2 regions of the Pseudomonas sp. LABIM340 genome follow, and region 2 is predicted to be linked to the other one. Evidence: riboswitches for the same ligand, from Rfam matches in the RefSeq annotation. Region 2 holds a riboswitch; the other holds the start of a gene.

Region 1 (7,149 bases), 290 kb from region 2:
GCCGGGCGACTTTCTCCGCCGGGAGCGGGGATACCCGGTCGTCGCACCAGTGCGCAGCCCGACACGCACGCCGAGCGCACGCATGGCCGTGAGGCCGGAGAGCAGCCAACCCATCATCGCCAGTCACCTCGAGATTTCGATGGGATCACTCTAAGAAGCGGGCGCGAGGCGGCGGATGAGGGAAAACCGAAACGTCTGTCAGACTTTTCACTCAAACATTTACCATCAGTACGCAGTTCCCTCCGTCCACGTCCGCGGGCAGACCGGGTTGTCCACGGCGGCGGTTCTGCCGAGAATCCCCTTCATCCCGCCCTTCCGATCAAGGTGTCATCGCTCATGAATCCTGCTCGCGCCGTCTTCCTCGACCATGCCTCCCTAGACCTCGGTGACCTCGACCTCGCGCCGCTGCGCGCGCCGTTCGGCGAACTGGTCCTGCACGGGCGCAGCGACACGCAGCAGGTGGCCGAGCGACTGCAGGGTGCGCAGGTAGCGATCAGCAACAAGGTGCGTATCGGCGCCGATGTTTTCGAACAGTGCCCGGACCTCAAGCTGATCCTGGTGGCCGCCACCGGCACCAACAACGTCGACCTCGAAGCCGCCCGCCAGCATGGCGTGACCGTGAGCAACTGCCAGGGCTACGGCACCCCGTCGGTGGCGCAGCACACCCTGATGCTGCTGCTCGCCCTGGCCACGCGCCTGCCGGACTACCAGGCGGCGATCCGCGAGGGCCGCTGGCAGAAGGCCCCGCAGTTCTGCCTGCTGGACTTCCCCATCGTCGAACTGGAAGGCAAGACCCTCGGCCTGCTCGGCCATGGCGAACTGGGCGGCGCGGTGGCGAAGCTGGCCGAGGCCTTCGGCATGCGCGTACTGCTCGGCGCCCTGCCCGGCCGCCCGGCGCGCGCTGATCGCCTGGCGCTGGACGAACTGCTGCCACAGGTCGACGCCCTCACCCTGCACTGCCCGCTGACCGATGCCACGCGCAACCTGATCGGCCAGCGCGAACTGGACCTGATGAAGCCCGGCGCCTACCTGATCAATACCGCCCGCGGCGGGCTGGTCGATGAGCAGGCGCTGGCCGATACCCTGCGTCGCGGCCATCTCGGCGGCGCGGCCTTCGACGTGCTCAGCGTCGAGCCGCCGCGGGACGGCAACCCGCTGCTGGCCGGCGATATCCCGCGCCTCATCCTCACCCCGCACAGCGCCTGGGGCAGCCGCGAGGCCCGGCAGCGCATCGTCGGCCAATTGAGCGAGAACGCCGCCGGCTTCTTCGCCGGCGAGCCGCGCCGGGTGGTGGCGCCATGAGCCTGCATCTGGTCTGCGGCGACGGCGCCGCCGAAGCCCTGCATCGGGCCGTCGAAGCAGGCGTGCTGACCGAGAAGAAAATCCGCGTGATGCCGGACGACCTGGCGGTCGGCCCACTGAGTGATGTGGATAAGCCGCCCTGCCAGCAGCGCGCTGCGTTCTGGCATGCGTTGGGCGGCGACGTCCTGCGCGAGCGGGAAATCGCCATCGAGATGGCCACCGAGGTGAACTGGCTGCACAGCCCGGACGTCGCCTCCGTCACCCTCTGGCACGGCGACAGCGCCAGCGAGCAACTGCTGCTGCGCCGCGTCTGCGCTTTGCTGCCGGCGAACGTCATCCTGCGCAGTGTCGGCGCCGGCAGCGGCCAGTGCCGCAGCGAGGACCGCCACGCCATCGCCATGCTCAAACCCGTCGAACTGGCCAACGCCCTGGCCGCCAGCCACGAACTGGACGCCGCCGAGCGCCAAGGCCTGGCGGCGGACTGGCAGCGCGCCCTGACGGAAAACGCCGAGCTGCGCCTGTGGCTGGATGGCCAGCTGAGCGGCACCGGCTACGCCCACATCGACCGCATCCTGCTCGACAGCGCCAGCGAATCCTGGCGCCCGGTGCAGTCGCTGATCGGCCCGACCATGGCCTACGTCGACGGCTTGTTCGTCAGCGACCTGCTGGCCGCCTGGCGCCTGCGCGAACAAGTCGCGGCCGGGGTGCTGGAACTGCGCGGCGACGACTTCTGGAAGAACGCCGAGGTGCGGCTCGCCTAGGCTCGGCCGCGGCAGCCCTGCTAAACTCGCGCCCTTTTTCGCCAGGAGGCCGCATGTCCAACGCCCCTACCAGTGAAGTGCTGCTGCGCCAGATCGAGCGCTTCCAGGGCCGCGTCCTGCTCGCCGGCCTGCCTGCCGACGCCCTGCTCGGCGACCTGCCGCAGGCCCAGGGCTGGAGCTGGCACGCCGGCGAAGCCCGGCAGTTGGAAAGCCGCTACGCCGGTCGTTGTCACTTCGGCGCTACGCCGCCGGCGGGTCAGTTCGCTGCCGCCGTGTTGTTCCTGCCCAAATCCCGCGAACTGACCGACTACCTGCTAGCCGCGCTGGCCAGCTGTGTGCCGGACGGCGAGCTGTACCTGGTCGGTGAGAAACGCGCCGGCGTCGAGCGCGCCAGCAAGCAGCTCGGCGAATTCGGCCGCGCCAGCAAGCTGGACAGCGCCCGCCACTGCCAGCTGTGGCACACGCACATCGACGGCGCACCGACTGCGCCCGACCTGCATGCCCTCGCACAACGCTACGAACTGCCGCTGGCCGACGGCCCGCTGCAGGTCATCACCCTGCCCGGCGTGTTCAGCCATGGTCGCCTGGACCGTGGCAGCGCGCTGCTGCTGGAACACCTGGACAAGCTGCCAGCCGGCCATGTGCTGGACTTCGGCTGCGGCGCCGGGGTGCTCGGCGCCACGCTCAAGCGACGTTATCCACAGAGCCGCCTGACCCTGCTGGACGTCGACGCCTTCGCCGTCGAGAGCAGCCGCCTGACCCTGGCCGCCAATGGCCTGGAAGGCGAAGTGATCGCCGGCGACGGCATCGACGCCGCGCCGGAAGGCCTCGCCGCCATCGTCAGCAACCCGCCCTTCCACCAGGGCGTGCACACCAGCTACGCCGCCACCGAACACCTGCTGCGCCAGTCGGCACGCCACCTGGCGTCCGGCGGCGAGCTGCGCCTGGTGGCCAACAGCTTCCTGAAATACCCGCCGCTGATCGAGCAGCACCTGGGCCCCTGCCGCACCCTGGCCGAGGCCGACGGCTTCCGTATCTACAGCGCCCGGCGCTGATCCAAGGCTCGCACTACACTCCACCGAGCCCGCTGGATCGGCGCATCGCCGCTCGCCCTGAAATATCGAGGACACCCGTGAACCGAAGAATTAGAGATGACGTCGAACTGACTTTCGCCATGGGGCCGAAGGAGAAGCCGCATCATCTGAAGCGCTCCCTCAAGCCGCGTCACCTGAACATGATCGCCATCGGCGGCTCCATCGGCACCGGCCTGTTCGTCGCCTCCGGCAGCACCATCGCCACCGCCGGTCCCGGTGGTGCGCTGCTGGCCTATGCGCTGATCGGCCTGATGGTGTTCTTCCTCATGACCAGCCTCGGCGAGCTGGCGGCGTACATTCCTGATTCCGGCTCGTTCTGCACTTATGGCAGCCGTTTCATCGACGATGGCTTCGGTTTCGCCATGGGCTGGAACTACTGGTACAACTGGGCGGTGACCATCGCCGCCGAACTGGTGGCGGCGCAGCTGGTGATGAAGTTCTGGTTCCCGGAAGTCTCGGGCATGTACTGGAGCGCCGGCTTCCTGGCCATCATGTTCATGCTCAACTTCTTCTCGGTGAAGGGCTTCGGCGAGAGCGAGTTCTGGTTCGCGCTGATCAAGGTGGTGGCCGTGGTGATCTTCATCGGCATTGGCCTGGCCAGCATCATCGGCATCATGCATGGCATCGACAGCCCCGGTTTCAGCAACTTCACCACCGGCGATGCGCCCTTCGTCGGCGGCCTGCAAGCGATGATCGGGGTGGCGATGATCGCCGGCTTCTCCTTCCAGGGCACCGAGCTGATCGGCGTCGCCGCGGGCGAGTCGGAGAACCCGCAGAAGTCCATTCCCATCGCCATCCGCCAGGTATTCTGGCGAATCCTGATGTTCTACATCCTGTCGATCTTCGTCATCGGCATGCTGATCCCCTACACCGATCCGAACCTGCTCAAAACCGACAGCAGCGACATCAGCACCTCCCCCTTCACCCTGCTGTTCGAGCGCGCGGGCCTCGCCGCCGCGGCAGGCGTGATGAACGCAGTGATCCTCTCGGCGATCCTCTCGGCAGGCAACTCGGGCATGTACGCCTCGACCCGGATGCTCTACACCATGGCCACCCAGGGCAAGGCGCCGCGCCTGTTCACCCAGGTGTCGGAAAGCGGCGTGCCGCGCTACGCGCTCTACGCCACCACGTTGATCGGCGCGCTGTGCTTCCTCACCAGCTTCATCGGCGACAAGACCGTCTACACCTGGCTGCTCAACGCCTCGGGCATGTGCGGCTTCATCGTCTGGCTGGGCATCGCCGTGTCGCACTACCGCTTCCGCAAGGGCTTCATCCTGCAGGGCGGCAACCTCAACGACCTGCCCTACCGCGCCAAGTGGTTCCCCCTCGGCCCGCTGTTCGCCTTCACCCTGTGCCTGATCATCACCCTGGGGCAGAACTACCAGGCGTTCGTCGGCGAGCACGTGGACTGGGCCGGTCTGGTCGCCACCTACATCACCATCCCGCTGTTCCTGTCGATCTGGCTGGGCTACCGCTTCAAGAACGGCACCCGCTTCATCCGCTACGAAGACATGGACATCAGCCCCACCCGCGACTGATCCGACGCGCAGGCTTGCCCAAGTCCCAGGACTTGGGCAGAATGCGCCCCGTCCTAGGGGAGTAGTCTCCCGCGAGCGCCCTGCTCGCCCGGTACGCGTCAACACACTTGGTCCACAGACCATGGCGCGTACGATCCAGGCCTGCAGCGTTCAGGCCGGGGTTTGACAAGACCTATGACACGAGCAACCTGACCCGGGGCGGGCAGGTGGCGCGTGTCATGGTGATTAGTCGACCCGCCCCTTAGGAAGTCTGATGGAATCCCTCTTCGTCCCAACCCTGATCGTTGCCCTCGCGGAAATCGGCGACAAGACGCAACTGCTCGCGCTCGTCCTCGCCGCGCGCTTCCGCAAGCCCTGGCCGATCATCGCCGGGATCATCGCCGCCACCCTGGCCAACCACTTCGCCGCCGGTGCCGTCGGTAGCTGGGTCGCCTCGTTCTTCTCGGAAAGCACGCTGAGCTGGGTGCTGGCCGTGTGCTTCCTGGCGGTCGCTGGCTGGACCCTGATTCCCGACAAGCTGGATGACGACGAAGAAGGCTCGCTGAAGAAATTCGGCCCGTTCCTCACCACCCTGATCGCCTTCTTCCTCGCCGAGATGGGCGACAAGACCCAGGTCGCCACCGTGATGCTGGCCGCGCAGTACCCGCACTTCTGGCTGGTGGTCATCGGCACCACGCTGGGCATGCTGATCGCCAACGTGCCGGTGGTCCTGGCGGGTAACTTCGCCGCCGAGCGCCTGCCGCTGAACCTGATCCGCCGCCTGGCCGCCGCCGCCTTCGCCATCCTCGGCCTGGCTGCCGTGTACCACGCGCTGAAGCTCTCCGGGGTGTTCTGACCGGCAGCTTTTCGTCGGGAGGCTGGCGCGCCGGCCAATGCCTGTGTATCGCCCGCAATACACAGTGGCGCATCCGCCTCCCACGACAAAGGATGTCGCCATGCCGGAAAAAGACCTGAAGCGAGTCGCCCGCCACCACATCGACCTCGCCTGGAACAAGGGACACCTGGCGCTGGTCGAGCAGCTGCACAGCCCGGACTTCATCTACAAGAGCGCCTTCACCGCCCAGCCGCTGGACAACGCCGGCTACCGGGCGCTGGTGGAGGAGATCCGCAGTGGCATGGAGGACCTGGAAGTGGCCGTGGAGGAATGCATCCGCGAGGGCAACAAGGTCTTCACCTGGAGCACCCTGATGGGCAGCATCGCCCGCCCGGTGCTGGGCTACCCGGCCAGCGACCGCATCGTCAGTATCTCGGCCATGGGCTTCTGGACCTTCAACAGCCAGAACCAGGTGCAGGAGCTGTGCACGCTGTTCGACATGGAAAGCTTCCGCGCACAGATGGGCCTGCCCAACCGCCCCTTCGCCGAGAAGGCACTGCCCTGATCCAAAGAAAAAGCCCGTCCATGAGCCGGGCTTTTTCTATCTGTTTTATCCCCACTGCGGACCTGCAGCTCTTGTAGGAGCGCGCCATGCGCGCGATCGCGGGCATGGCCCGCTCCTACAGGGGGCCCCGAAGTCAGAGGTAGTCGTTGGCGTGGAACCAGGAAATGGCCCGCTCCAGCGTGTCTTCCAGCGGCACATGGGACTCGAAACCCAGCTCCTCGCGGGCCTTGCGGCCGTCGAGGAACTGCCCGCCGGCCATCACCTCGATAGCGGTGTCGTCCAGCAGCGGCATCTTGCCGGTCAGGCGGTAGCGCCAGCGCCCCAGGGTCGCCAGCGCGCGGGCGCGGTGCAGCGGCATCGGTGTCGGCGCAGGCTTGCCCAGCAGCTTGGCGATGGTGGCGGTCAGTTCGCCCATCTCGATGTTGTGCCCGGTGAGCAGGTAACGCTCGCCGACCCGGCCGCGCTCGAGCGCGGTTAGCAGGCCACGCCCGGCCTCGGAGGCATCGATGACGTTCCGCCGGCCCGGCACGTAGTGCAGCATCTCGTCGCGGCCAATGGCGGTGATCAGGCGTCCGGTGGTCGGGCCGATATCCAACTCGCCCAGCACCATGCCGGGAATCCCGATGACCACCGGCAGGCCGCCACGGGCCTGCTCGCGGGCCTGTTCGTCCAGCGCCCACTTGCACATCACGTAGGCGCTCTTGCCGGTGGGCAACCCTTCGTAGAACAGCCCTTCATGGCCCGGCAGTCCCTGCGGGTGCGAGGGCATGGCGAAGGCAGAGCCAACGTAGAGGATGCGCGGCACTTTCGCCTGCAGGCAGGCGGCGTAGAAATGATTGGTCAGGTCCAGTGCGCTGGCCACTTCCTCCTGCCAGCGACGCGGGCGCACCGGGTAGTAACCGGCACTGAAGATCACCGCATCCAGCCCGCTGAGCGCGCGGGCCATGCCCTGGTGATCGAAGAGTTCGGCCACCCGGCACTCAGGCTCGAGGTAGGCCAGGCGCTGGATCTGCGACGAGGGTCGGTGGATCAGCACCAGCTGGTGGCCGGCCGCCTTGATCGCGCGGGCGGCGTG
Region 2 (7,149 bases):
GAGGCCCACGTCACCCGTGGCATCAAGCGGCTGATCAACCTGCGCCTGAGCCTGCTGGCCGAAGACGGCTGACTGGCACAGCGCTTGCTGCTTTCACGGCGCGGTCGAGCGAGCGCATTGACTGACTTTCTGATCCGACTTTGCGAGCCTCTCTGGCCCGCCCTTGAGCAAGAACAACGACAAGAACAGCGAGGCCCCGGTCATGTCCAGCGAACAACCCACGGATGAACTCCAGCGCTGCGCCCAGCGCATCGACGCTTCCATCCGTAACGTTTTCCAGCGCCTCGACGAGCTGGCCGGCGAGGTCGTGGCGATCTGGCGCACGCTGGCGGAGGAGGGCAAACGCCCGTCCTCGAAGGACCTTGGCGCCCTGCGCCCGCGTATCCAGCACGACCTCACCGATGACGGCACGCGCCTGCACGGCACCGGCGTGGTGATCGAGCCGGGCGAGCTGGCGGACCAGGAAATGTACCTGGAGTGGTGGTACCACGGCCGTGGCGACAAGGTCGTGCCCATGAGCCTGAACTTCAACCGGCGCAGCGAGAGCTTCTACAACTACCTCAACATGCCGTGGTTCTCCCGCCCGCGCGCCAGCGGCCAGCCCTCGGTGGTCGGGCCCTTCGTCGACCTCTACGGCACCGACCTGTACATCCTCGCCTTCTCCGTGCCGATCCAGGTGGACGGCCGCTTTATCGGTGTCGCCGCCGCCGACATCGCGTTGCACGAGTTCGAGGGCGTGCTGCTGGGCAGCCTGATGCAGATGGGCCATGAGGCCCTGGTGGTGAATGGCGAAGGGCGAGTTGTCGCAGCCAACACCGCCAACTGGTTCACCGGCGACCTTGCCCGACGCACACTGGGGCGCGATGCGCAGGGGCGCGAGCAGGAGCTGGCGGCGTCCTTCTCGCACTGGGCGGTCATTGAACGACCGTTGAACCGCCGTCTTGCCGGTGCCGCCTGAGGCTGCCAAACGCTGCGTAAACGGCTAGGCTAGGGCGGTTCCCTCATCGACGGATACCGCCATGAGCCAGTCGCTCGACACCCTCTCCGACTTCGAACCCCTGAGTGCAACGGATGCCCGCGTTCTCGGGTGCCTGATCGAAAAGCAGCTCACCACCCCCGAAGCCTACCCGCTGACCCTCAACGCACTGGTCACCGCGTGCAACCAGAAGACCAGTCGCGACCCGGTGATGAACCTCACGCCCGGTCAAGTTGGCCAGTCCCTGCGTCATCTGGAAGGGCGTGAAATGACCCGCCTGGTGATGGGCAGCCGTGCCGACCGCTGGGAGCAGCGGCTGGACAAGGCGCTGGAACTGGTCAAACCACAGGTCATCCTGCTCGGCCTGCTGTTCCTGCGCGGCCCGCAGACCCTCAACGAACTGCTCACCCGCAGCCAGCGCATGCACGACTTCGACGACACCGAGGAAGTCCGTCACCAGCTCGAGCGCCTCGCTGGCCGTGGCATGGCCCTTCAGTTGGAGCGCCTGAGCGGCCAGCGTGAGGATCGCTACATGCACCTGCTGGGCACCGAGGAAGACCGCGAGGCTGCCATTGCCGCCAGCGGTAGCCGTGCCTCCAGCGAGCGCAGCGATGGTGGTGGTCATGACGAAGGCCGTCTGGTCGAACTGGAAGGCCGTATTGCGGCTCTTGAAGAGCGCCTCGCGCTATTGGAAATGGGCATCTCCCGAGACTGAGTCGGAAGATTCCTCCGACAGGCCGACCAAGGTCGGCCTGCTCGCCTGCTAATACAGCGTTAACATTTGTCCCCGATAGTCATGCTTGCCCCCGCTTCATCCCGGAGTACCCCATGAGTCGCAAACCCTCCCAGGCCCAGCTGAGCGCCGTGCTCAGCCAGCTCACGGAAACCGACTTCAAATCCATCGCCGATCTTGCCGGCCCCCGCGAAGCCAACCTTTTCGCCATCCGCGAACTGTTCCGGCAGGGACTGATCAAGGGCGTGCTGATCGACGATCCCTTCGGCGCCGCCGACGAGGACGGCCCACTGCTGTGCAACGCCGAACGCCTGCGCCTGCGCAAACCGTGCGTGGAAAGGGTAGTGGAAGAGCAGGCCGAACCGCTGATGCCACGGCTGGGGTTCCTGACGCTCTAGGCAAATCGCGGGCAAGAAAAAAGGCGCTGGGCTTGAGGCTCAGCGCCTTTATCTTTGGATTTGGTGGAGCCGGGGGGATTTGAACCCCCGTCCGCCAGTTCTCCGCTGTCGGTTCTACATGCTTAGCCATCTCTATTAGGTTAACTCCTTGCGGCCCGAGTGGCAGGGCGCTTGGAGCGAGCTGTATGAGTTTTAGCCGTTACGTCTACAGCGAACTTGGCGGCGATCCTGTTCTATATGACAGACCTAATCTTCGGGTTTACAGGCATCCCCTAGGGTCTGCTAGCGGCACTTAGGCTGCTAGGGCGTAGTTGTCGTCGTTGGCAACTATAAAGTTGTGGCAGCTGATTTACGAGAACTGTCACCTACTCGGCATGCCCCTAGAGTTTTGTTACCGGCGTCGAATCCTAATCGGCCCCAAAACCTGTCAAGGTCGAGATCCATTCTACGGGAAAGCCGCCCCGATAGCCACCCGGGGCGGCGCAAGCCGTTGTCAGCTCAGGAATTTCAGCACGGCTTCGGCCACGGCCTCGGAGGACGCGGGGTTCTGCCCGGTGATCAGGCCGCGGTCCACCTCGACGTGGCTCTGCCAGTCCGGGCCCTTGCTGTAGCGGGCGCCGTTGGCCTTGAGCATGTCCTGGACGAGGAAGGGCACCACGTCGGTGAGGCCGACAGCGTCCTCCTCGCTGTTGGAGAAGCCGGTGACGTGCCGGCCCTGTACCAGCGGCCGGCCGTCGAGCCCGCGCGGGTGACGGAACACGGCCGGGGCGTGGCACACGGCGGAGACGGTCTTGCCGCTGGAGTGGAAGGCTTCGATCAGCGCCACCGAGGTGCGGTCCTCGGCCAGGTCCCAGAGCGGGCCGTGGCCGCCGGGGTAGAACACGGCGTCGTAGTCATCGGCCTTCACTTCGCTGAGCTTCACGGTGCTGGCCAGCGCGGCCTGGGCGTCGCCGTCCTGGCGGAAGCGCAGGGTGGCCGGGGTCTGTGCGCCTTCCTCGTCGCTCTTGGGGTCGAGCGGCGGCTGGCCGCCCTTGGGCGAGGCCAGGGTCAGGCTGGCGCCGGCATCCTTGAACACGTAGTAGGGCGCGGCGAACTCCTCGAGCCAGAAGCCGGTTTTCTTGCCGGTGCTGCCGAGCTGGTCGTGGGAGGTCAGGACTACCAGGATTTTCATGCTCACTCCTTCGGCGTATCGCTAGTCGTGCGGCTGCCGCCGAAACGGCAGCCCGGACTGTCAGTGTAGGCAATGAGCCGTCTGCGTCAGCGCGACAGGGTGATACCCAGATAGGCGGCGTACAGCACGCCGTTGAGCATCAGTACCCAGATCGGCAGGCCGCCGCCGCGCTGGGCGTTGATCCGCAGCCAGAGTGCAGCGCCGAGAGTGACCAGCACGCCGGTGAGCACTTCGATACGCGGCTGCCAGGGCGTGAGCAGGATGCCGATGGCGGGTAGCAGGGTGCCCTGGAAGACCATGGCGCCGCTGATGTTGCCGAAGGCCAGGGTGTCCTTGCCGCGGCGTACCCAGAGGATGCTGTTGATCTTCTCCGGCAGTTCGGTGGCGATGGGGATGATCAGCAGCGACAGCAGCAGCGCGGAAATCCCCAGGATGTGCGACAGGCCTTCCACGCCATGGATGAAGCCCTTGGCGCCCAGCACCAGCAGCGCCAGGCCCAGCAGCAGCTGCAGCAGGATGGTGACGAGGTTGGTCGGCAGGCCGATGCGCGACAGGTACATGTGGTGGTCGGCTTCGGTGCCGTGGCCGTCTTCCACCAGGCTTTGCGAGGCGCGGATAGTCAGCGTGATGTAGCCGATATAGGTGAGCACCAGCAGTACGCTGAGGGCGACGCGTACGGAGTGCAGTTCAGCCGGGACGAACATGGCGATGGTGGCGAAGCTGAAGGCGACCAGGAAGAAGTTCAGGTCGCGCTGCATGCCCGTGCGCTCGGGACGGATGCGCCCGAACAGGCCGCGAGCGCGCCAGGCGGCGAGCGCCATCAGGCAGGTGGACAAGGTGGAAAGCATCAGCGGTGCGCCGAGGATCGCGCCGACGCCGACTTCCTCATTGAGGTTGACGTTGCTGGTACCGGCGAACAGGGCCAGCAGAGGAATCAGGGTTTCCGGCAGGGCGGTGCCGATGGCGGCGAACAGCGAACCGGTAACGCCTTCGGAGATACCCAGGCGCTCGCCGAAATGTTCCAGCGCGTTGGTGAAGAGTTCGGCGGCGATCAGGATCACCAGCAGCATGCCGAGCAGTTCGAGGATGAAGGTCAGCATGCGCGCAGCTCCAGAGGGATGGAGCGAAGGGTGGGGTGGTGCATCACGGTGAAGCTCCCGGCCGGTGTAAGTACCCATGACCACGCATCTCCCCGGCCGTTGCGGAGATCACGTGGTCAAAGGTCTTGCCAGGCAAAGCTGCTGACGACGCCATGGCCTGTGGGCCAAGTGTGTTGACGTCGCCCCCGTTCGTCGAACGGTCGGCTACTCCCCAATGACGCCGCGCATTCTAACGGATCGGGCGAGCAGCTCAACCCATGGGTTACCAGGTATCGATCAGTGGACGCTTTTTCCCCTGGCGCGGTGCGGGCTTTGGCGTCGATGCCAGGCCGCGCAGCAGCCAGCGGCGGGTGTCGGCCGGGTCGATGACGTCGTCGATCTCCAGGTAGCTCGCCATGTTCAGCCCCTTGCCGTTGCGGTAGGCGGCGGCGACCAGCTTGTCGAACAGCTTCTGCCGTTCCTGCGCGTCCTCGATGGCAGCCAGCTCCTTGGCGTAACCGAGGCGGATCGCCCCTTCCAGCCCCATGGCACCGAACTCGCCACTGGGCCATGCGACCGTGAACAGCGCAGCGTGGAAGCTGCCGGCGGCCATGGCCTGCGCGCCCAGGCCGTAGCCCTTGCGCAGGACCACGGTGAAGAACGGCACGCTGAGGCTGGCGGCAGTGACGAACATGCGTGAGACGTGGCGCACGGTGCCGGTCTTCTCTGCTTCCGGACCGACCATGAAGCCGGGGGTGTCGCACAGCGAAATGATCGGCAGGTCAAAGGCGTCGCACAGCTGCATGAAGCGTGCGGCCTTGTCGCCGGCCTCGGCATCGATGGCGCCGCCCAGGTGCATGGGGTTGTTGGCGATCAGGCCGAAGGGTTTGCCTTCGATGCGCACCAGCGCGGTGGCCATCCCGGCGGCGAAGTGCCGGCGCAGTTCCAGCACCGAGCCGCTGTCGGCCAGTTGCTCGATGACCTGGCGGATGTCGTAGACGCGCAGGCGATTCTCCGGCACCGCGTGGCGCAGCAGGCGCTGGTCGGCGCATTGCCAGTCGGCGCTGTCGCCCTGGAAGTAGGCGAGGTACTGGCGGGCGATGCGGGTGGCTTCGACCTCGTCTTCCACCAGTACGTCGATCACGCCATTGGCGCTCTGCACGTCGCTGGGGCCAACTTCCTCGGGGGCGAACTTGCCCAGGCCGCCGCCCTCGATCATCGCCGGGCCGGCCATCCCCAGGCTGGTATCGCGGGTGGCGATGATCACGTCGCAGCAGCCCAGCAGCGCAGCGTTGCCGGCGAAGCAGCGACCGGAGACCACGCCCACCAGCGGCACCAGCCCGGAGAGCCGCGCGAGGCCGACGAAGCTCATGTTGTCCAGCCCGGCCACGCCGACGAAATCGGTGTCGCCCGGCCGCCCGCCGCCACCTTCCGCGTAGAGCACCAGCGGGATGCGCCACTGCTCGGCAAGGTGCAGCATGCGGTCGGTCTTCTTGTGGTTCATCACGCCCTGGGTGCCGGCGAACACCGTGTAGTCGTAGGCCAGCACCAGGCAGCGGGCCTTCTCGTCGCCGAACTGCGCGGCGTTGATGCTGCCCAGCCCGCTGACCAGACCGTCGGCCGGGCTGCTGGCGATCAGTTCCTCGACGCTGCGGCGACGGCGCTGGGCGGCGATGGCCAGGGCGCCGTACTCGATGAAACTGCCGTCATCGAGCAGGTCGGCGAGGTTTTCGCGGGTGGTGCGCTTGCCGATCCGGTGGCGCTTGGCGACGGCGTCCGGGCGGCGCTCGTCGAGGCCGATGGCGTGGCGTTCGAGCACTTCGGCGAGGTCGGCGCGGATGGCGTCGAGATCGATGGCGGCGCTGTTTTCATTGTTCTGCGCCTGGATGTCCGCCGGCTCGACGAACAGCAGCGCGTCGCCTTCGCCGAGGCTGTCGCCGGGCGTGGCGGCGAGGCTATGGACGATGCCGCTGGCACTGGCCTTCACCTCGAACTCCATCTTCATCGCCTCGACCACGGCGATGGTCTGGCCCTGGGCAACGGCGTCGCCAGTCGCCACGTTCAGGCTGACCAGCACACCCGCACTGGGTGTGGCGAGCGGAATGCAGCCGGCCGGCGCTTCGCTGCTGCGCTGGGCTTGTGTGGTTGCGCCGGCATGGCTGAAGAAGCGATGTGGGTGCGCGTGATCCTGTGCACCGAGCAGGGTGGGCAGGTGTTCTTCGATGTAGCGGGTGGTGACCTGGTTGTCGGCCACCGCGCCCTGGCGCAGCAGATTGAGCAGCAGCGGGATGTTGCTCGCCACGCCTTCCAGGCGGAACTCGCAGAGCGCGCGATAGGCGCGCTGCACTAGCTGTGGATAACCGCCGTTGCCGTGGACGATCAGCTTGGCCAGCAGCGAGTCGTAGCCGGCGCTGTTGCGGTAGCCGGCGTAGCCGTAGCCATCCACGCGCAGGCCGGGGCCGCTGGGCGGCTCGTAGGCGCTCAAGGTGCCGCAAGCGAGATGGGGCGTGCCGTCGCTGGCGAGGGTTTCCAGGTTGATCCGCAGTTGCAGGGCGTGGCCGCGCGGCGCGGGAATCTCTGCCTGGGTCAGGTTCAGCTCGGCGAGGCTGGCGCCCGCGGCGATACGCAGTTGCGCCTGGACCAGGTCGATGCCGGTCACCGCTTCGGTGATGGTGTGTTCGACCTGCAGGCGCGGGTTGGCTTCCATGAACACGAAGTCGCCGCTGTCTTCGTCCAGCAGGAATTCGAAGGTGCCCAGGCCGCGATAGTTCACCGCTTCGGCGAGGCGCACG

What was found. Region 2 has a riboswitch for manganese ahead of ABKS89_RS26175 (sodium:calcium antiporter). Riboswitches for the same ligand answer to the same signal wherever they lie in the genome.
Region 1: another riboswitch for manganese. It lies ahead of ABKS89_RS24830 (TMEM165/GDT1 family protein); the one in region 2 lies ahead of ABKS89_RS26175 (sodium:calcium antiporter).

The regions. Positions count from the first base shown of each region.
Region 1 covers NZ_CM200227.1:5,393,457-5,400,605, forward strand. Annotated here, with positions in the region: gene ABKS89_RS24805 (DUF1266 domain-containing protein) at 1-117, opposite strand, end outside; gene ABKS89_RS24810 (2-hydroxyacid dehydrogenase) at 337-1,302, shown strand; gene ABKS89_RS24815 (DUF1835 domain-containing protein) at 1,299-2,063, shown strand; gene ABKS89_RS24820 (methyltransferase) at 2,117-3,118, shown strand; gene ABKS89_RS24825 (amino acid permease) at 3,238-4,695, shown strand; yybP-ykoY riboswitch at 4,740-4,859, shown strand; gene ABKS89_RS24830 (TMEM165/GDT1 family protein) at 4,949-5,530, shown strand; gene ABKS89_RS24835 (ketosteroid isomerase-related protein) at 5,631-6,074, shown strand; gene ABKS89_RS24840 (NAD-dependent epimerase/dehydratase family protein) at 6,208-7,149, opposite strand, start outside.
Region 2 covers NZ_CM200227.1:5,680,575-5,687,723, reverse strand. Annotated here, with positions in the region: gene ABKS89_RS26205 (FCD domain-containing protein) at 1-72, shown strand, start outside; gene ABKS89_RS26200 (cache domain-containing protein) at 164-958, shown strand; gene ABKS89_RS26195 (YceH family protein) at 1,020-1,691, shown strand; gene ABKS89_RS26190 (hypothetical protein) at 1,805-2,107, shown strand; RNA gene ssrA (transfer-messenger RNA) at 2,169-2,526, opposite strand; gene ABKS89_RS26180 (type 1 glutamine amidotransferase domain-containing protein) at 2,601-3,278, opposite strand; gene ABKS89_RS26175 (sodium:calcium antiporter) at 3,365-4,378, opposite strand; yybP-ykoY riboswitch at 4,435-4,603, opposite strand; gene ABKS89_RS26170 (acetyl-CoA carboxylase family protein) at 4,641-7,149, opposite strand, start outside.